2 regions of the Zhongshania aliphaticivorans genome follow, and region 1 is predicted to be linked to the other one. Evidence: riboswitches for the same ligand, from Rfam matches in the RefSeq annotation. Region 1 holds a riboswitch; the other holds the start of a gene.
The links. A riboswitch is a leader RNA that binds a small molecule or an ion and turns the genes downstream of it on or off. The one in region 1 is predicted to bind thiamine pyrophosphate.

Region 1 (3,233 bases):
TGCGCAGATATCGATTACCAAGCCCAAAGCAACTGTGTGCGCCGACTACATCAGATCTTCGGCAACAACGGCAAAAAACATCTAGACCTAGCCTGCGGCACCGGCCCTCACGTTCAGCATTTCATCGACTTTGGCTATCTGAGCAGTGGGCTAGATATTAATCAGCCGATGCTCGATCTCGCTCAGCAGCGCTGCCCGACTGGCCATTTCAGCCTGCAAGACATGTGTAATTTTCAGGTAGATGACGCCCCTGATTTAATTACCTGCTTTTTATACTCCATACACTACAGCAGCGATATTACTCAGCTGAAATCCTGTATTGCGAGCACCCACCGCGCGCTACCATCTGGCGGTGTCTTTTGCTTTAACACGGTCGATAAAAACAAAATTGATTCCAGCGCCTTTGTTCGCCATACCGCCGAGCACCATGGCAGCCACTTTGCCTTCAGCTCGGGTTGGCGATACAGCGGCCACGGCAAGCAGCAGTCCCTGCGCCTTAAAATTGAAAAGACCACGGGCCTGCATACCGAAACATGGCAGGACGAACATCCCATGGTGGCCGTAACCTTTGACGAATTACAACAGCTGCTGCAGCCGTATTTTGAGGTGCATGTTTTCGAACATGATTATGAAAAACTCATACCCAGTGATGGCGCTTCCGGCAATGCTATTTTTTGCTGCGTCAAAATATAAAGCATTGCCAGCGCTAGTGCGCACATATTAACCGAGTCATTCCCGCTAAACCGGATTTCTGCTATTATTCCTCGGCAAAACCTAAGGGGTGGCTACGGCCTGAGATGCTATTGGAACCAGCAATGCAAACCCTTGAACCTGATCCGGCTAATACCGGCGTAGGAATAGGTCAGTAATCCTCTTCACGTCGCACACCGGGTCTCTTTCAAACCTGTTTCACCCGAGAGAGAACCATGAATCCCCTAATTGCAAAAACATCCCTACGTCACGCTATTGGCCTTGTGGCCTGCCTTAGCAGCGGACTCATTAGCGCGGCAGACACATCAAAATTAGAAGAAGTGATTGTTAGCAGTCAGTTTCGCGACACCAGCTTGCTTGACCTTGCCAGCAGCGTAAGCGTATTTGACCAAAGCACTATCCAAGCACGCGGTGCGAGCAATATCGAACAGCTGCTCAATATGGCGCCAAACGTGAATTATTCGGCGGGGGCATCTAGGGGGCGTTACTTTCAAATTCGCGGCATTGGCGAACGCAGTCAATTCATCGACCCAGTAAGCCCCTCGGTTGGGCTTATTATCGACGGCATTGATTTTAGCGGTCTAGGCCTGGCAGCCAGCACCTTAGACATTGGCCAAATAGAGGTACTGCGCGGCCCTCAAGGAACTGAATATGGTGCGAGTGCCCTAGCGGGGCTCATTAGCATGCACAGCAGCGCACCCTCGGCATCGCCGATGGCAAAAATTTCAGTAGAAGCCGCCCAATACAATAGCCACAAACTCGGCCTAGTCACCAGCGGCCCCCTAAACGAAAAAATAAGTTATCGGATTGCCGCCCAAAACCAGCAGTCTGACGGCTATATTAAAAATCGATACCTAGATCGCGACGACGTCACCAACATCGACGAATCCATTTTGCGCGGCAAATTGCGTTACCAAGCAAGCGACGATTTGCAACTGGATGTCTCGCTGCTCTACCTCAATGCCGACAATGGCTACGACGCCTTTTCCCTGAGCAATACACGCAACACCTTGTCCGACCAGCCAGGCCACGACCGCCAAGAAACCGTGGCTAGCTCGGTTGTCGCCCACTGGTCAGCAAACCCCCTGTTTAGTCTTGAGTCCACACTCAGTGCCGCCAACTCAAATACCGAATACGGCTACGACGAAGACTGGACCTATATTGGTTACCACCCTGCCGAATACAGTTCCACTGACAACTACCAGCGCAACAAAGACAATATTAGTGCAGATTTTCGCTTTATATCGACCGAGCACGCCAAACTACTGAACGACAGCAGTAGCTGGGTGCTTGGCGCCTATCTGCGTAAAGATAGCGAAGACCTAAGTCGCAACGGCAGCTTCACCAGCGAGTTCAACACGGAAAACTTCGCACTCTACGGCCAACTTCGCAGTAGCCTCAGCGACACCCTTGAACTCGTCAGCGGACTTAGGATTGAGCAGCGCAATGCCGACTATGACGACTCACTCGCCGTTACATCGAGTAACGATGAAGAGTTGTGGGGGGGCAACCTCACCCTTGAATACCACTACCATAACGACAGCCTGCTCTACGGCACGATCTCCCGAGGCTATAAAGCGGGGGGCATTAATGGCCGAATCATTTCTGCATCGACGGCAAATTCAGAAATCACAGCCGATATGTATGAATTTGACACCGAGCACATGCTGAATTACGAATTGGGTTTCAAGGGCAGCTGGCTCGACAATCGCCTGCAGGCCCAAGTCGCGGCATTTTACCAAGATCGCAGTGACGTGCAGGCCAAGCAATCGATATTTGACCCCAATAATTTTTCCTTTGACGACTATCTGAGCAATGCTGCCAAAGGCAAAACGACAGGACTAGAAGTAGAGATGAATTATCTCGCCAGTGAGGCCGTTCGCTTTTTTGCAGCAGCTGGCTGGTTAAACGCGGAGTTTAAGGATTTCACTAGCATTACTCATGTCGATGCTAAAGATGACAATACGGGTACAGCGCTACCGCCAGTTAATATGGACGGCCGAGAAGTTGCCCACGCCCCCCATTATCAATTCTTTATTGGCACCGAAATCGCCCTCATCAATAATCTAAGTTTACGGATAGAGCTTGAAGGCAAGGACGAATTCTATTTTTCTAATAGTCACAATGAGAAATCACTGCGCTATGAAATGGTCAACGCGCGCCTAAGCTACCAAGGCAGCAACTGGGACGTGTCGCTATGGGGACGCAACCTAAGCGACGAAAATGTCCAGACTCGTGGTTTTTACTTCAGCAATGCCTTTGGTAACGACCCGGCCAAAGGCTACGCACCAGAGACCTACTACCAGTTGGGTGAACCACGAATTGCGGGCATCTCGGCTAACTACCGCTTTTAAATTCTATAGGGCGACTGAGTGTCGCCCTACTTACCCTATAAGAACATGAGAAAATCATATGAAACTCTCTGTTGAAATCAGCATGTACCCACTGAAAGACATCTACATTCCGGCAATTCAAGACTTTATTGACCGCCTAAACAGCCACGCCAATTTGCAGGTACTCAC
Region 2 (3,233 bases), 1.8 Mb from region 1:
CGACCGAGGAGGCCTGCACCGGCTACCGCGATATTCATCGCTGAATGCTGGACGGAAGACGGAAGACGCTAGTACCGCGTAATGCTGGACGGGAGACGTTAACTCCGCGTAACGCTGGACGGGAGACGGAAGACGCTAAAGCATCATTTCTAACTAGCTCCCACGCGGGCCTGCAATTCACTACCATCTTCTGCTTCGCTTTTAGCGTCTTTTGCATCTCCCGTCTCCCGTCTAGCATCTTGCGTCTTGCATCTCCCGTCTCCCGTCACGCGTCTAGCGTCAAACCTTCTGATATATCTCACTGCCCAGCTCTTTAAACTCTGCAGATTTTTTCTGCATCTCGGCTTCCAGTTCATCCTCTTCTAGCTTGGCGGCGTAGTCGCGAACGTCTTGGGTAATTTTCATGGAGCAGAATTTGGGGCCGCACATGGAGCAAAAATGCGCGACCTTAGCCGATTCTTTGGGCAGGGTTTCGTCGTGGTACGAGCGTGCGGTATCGGGGTCTAGGCCAAGGTTGAATTGATCTTCCCAGCGGAATTCAAAGCGGGCTTTGCTCAGGGCATTATCGCGCAATTGGGAGCCGGGATGGCCTTTGGCCAAGTCTGCGGCGTGGGCAGCAATTTTGTAGGTAATGATGCCGGTTTTTACGTCATCTTTATTGGGCAGACCCAAGTGTTCTTTGGGGGTGACGTAGCACAGCATCGCACAGCCATACCAGCCGATTTGGGCGGCGCCAATGCCCGAAGTGATGTGATCATAGCCAGGGGCAATATCGGTGGTCAGCGGCCCCAAGGTGTAAAAAGGCGCTTCGTCACAGTGCTTGAGCTGCTCGGTCATATTCTCGTGAATCATTTGCATGGGCACGTGACCGGGACCTTCGATCATCACTTGCACATCATGTTTCCACGCGCGTTTAGTTAATTCACCTAAAGTGCGTAGCTCGCCAAACTGCGCTTCGTCATTGGCGTCTGCCACCGAGCCAGGACGCAGGCCATCCCCCAAAGAGAAGGACACATCATAGGCCTTCATGATCTCGCAGATGTCGTCAAAATGGGTGTAGAGAAAATTCTCTTTGTGGTGGGACAAACACCACTTCGCCATGATCGAGCCACCACGGGACACAATGCCGGTAACGCGCTTGGCGGTCAGCGGCACATAGCGCAGCAACACCCCCGCGTGAATTGTAAAATAATCCACGCCCTGCTCTGCTTGTTCAATTAAGGTGTCGCGGAAAATTTCCCAGGTCAAATCTTCGGCCACGCCGTCGACTTTTTCCAGCGCCTGATAAATCGGCACTGTGCCCACCGGCACCGGCGAATTGCGCACAATCCACTCACGGGTTTCGTGAATATTTTTGCCGGTGGACAAGTCCATCATGGTATCTGCGCCCCAGCGAATACCCCAAGTGAGCTTGGCCACTTCCTCTTCAATAGAGGAACCCAGCGCCGAGTTACCGATATTGCCATTCACCTTCACCAGAAAATTACGACCAATAATCATCGGCTCTAATTCGGGGTGATTAATATTGGCGGGAATAATTGCACGACCTCGCGCAACTTCATCGCGAACAAATTCTGGGGTGACTTCTTTAGGAATACTGGCACCGAAAGCATTACCGGGATGCTGAAAACCCAAGTCCCCTGGCAGCTCGCCCGCTTCTTTTGCGGCGGCTAAAGCCATGTTTTCGCGGATGGCGATATATTCCATTTCTGGGGTAATAATGCCTAAGCGCGCGTAGTGCATCTGACTCACATTTTTACCCGGTAATGCACGACGCGGATTGCGTTTTAGATCAAAGCGTAACTGTTGCAGGCTTAAATCGGCTGCCCGTTTGCGGCTGTATTCGGAGCTGTCACCAGCGAGTAGTTCGGTGTCATTGCGGTCGAGAATCCATTGATCGCGAATCGGCTCCAAACCTTTACGTATATCAATTTTAGCTTTGGGATCTGTATACGCGCCCGATGTATCATAAACCCGCACAGGTGGATTTGGCTCTAGGCTGGTGCTGCCATCGCGGGCCTGCACAGGGGTTGGCGTCAGTTTAATTTCTCGCATCGGCACCTGAATATCGGCGCGGCTACCCTGCACATATATTTTTGAAGAACCCGGTAATGGCTCAACTGAAGCGGCGTCTACTTGGGCGGTATCGCGAAGCAGTGGATAATCAGAACTCATTTTTTTCCCCTTTTGCGCGCAGCAGAGCGCAAGTCTTTAAATCGACAGTTTTAAAAATAAAACCAAGGAAGGAAAATCAGATCGCCTCTCAGACAGCACAACGCAGAGGGCCCCCTGCTGAGAAGATCTTGTTTCCTACGCTGGCATTATCCAGATCAGGTCTACGGGATTCGAAAACGATCTCAGCCATTGCGTATTTCATACGCGGGCACCCCGACAAGAGTGGCTAGTGTAGGACGCAAATTAGGGTGATAGCAAGAAGATAAATTTAGATTCACATTTGAAATACCTAATTTTTTATGGAACTTGGGTATTTTTATGAAAAATTATTTAAAAATAACATTACAAACTCACAGTTACAGCTTCAACGACTGCCAAAATTTTAGCTCTCGCTCAACAATATTACTAACTCAAGATAGCGCTATACCGACATGCCTCTTACCATCGATCTTAGACTGATCGGTGATAAAGACGATTTAATCGTTCGCAACACCTTATTCCAGTAATTTTCAAGAAGTGACGCTACTACCCATAGACACAGCAAAGCCCAGTCTGGCTTCTCAACCGCAAATCCAGCGGGGCTAAAACACCCAAAACTATTTTTAATCAGCCATATTGCTATTTAACTAACCTAAAAATAGCATAGCCCGACAAAAACCACTGCTGACTGCCATACCTAGGCGTCACTGGAACTCCCATAAGCACTCCTACAAATTTACGCTGCAAAGGATCGTTGTGGCAAACTACCTCTGCGCACAAATCAGGATCATAGTCATGCGCTATACACCTAATTGCTATTACAAAACAATTGTCAGTTATTTTTTGCTAGGTGTGATCTCGCTACTCAGTGCTTGTGGTGGTGGCAGCAGTCCTTCTGTTGGTACACCGATTACCCCGAGTTCGCTAACAATTAATCCGCAAGTAAATCAATTTGCCAAGGGCACCAGCCAACAATTTGCCGCTATCGTACAGTTTTCTAATGGCACCACTTTAGACCCTAGCAACTCTGCAAGCTGAGCCAGTACAATACAACCGTCGCCAGCATTAACGCGAGCGGC

Region 2: another riboswitch for thiamine pyrophosphate. It lies ahead of thiC (phosphomethylpyrimidine synthase ThiC); the one in region 1 lies ahead of AZF00_RS06215 (TonB-dependent receptor).

Annotation. Positions count from the first base shown of each region.
Region 1 covers NZ_CP014544.1:1,412,862-1,416,094, reverse strand. The annotation lists gene AZF00_RS06220 (class I SAM-dependent DNA methyltransferase) at 1-693, shown strand, start outside; TPP riboswitch at 768-875, shown strand; gene AZF00_RS06215 (TonB-dependent receptor) at 927-3,065, shown strand; gene AZF00_RS06210 (YkoF family thiamine/hydroxymethylpyrimidine-binding protein) at 3,124-3,233, shown strand, end outside.
Region 2 covers NZ_CP014544.1:3,778,210-3,781,442, forward strand. The annotation lists gene thiO (glycine oxidase ThiO) at 1-38, opposite strand, end outside; gene thiC (phosphomethylpyrimidine synthase ThiC) at 280-2,175, opposite strand; TPP riboswitch at 2,291-2,401, opposite strand; gene AZF00_RS16815 (hypothetical protein) at 2,950-3,192, shown strand.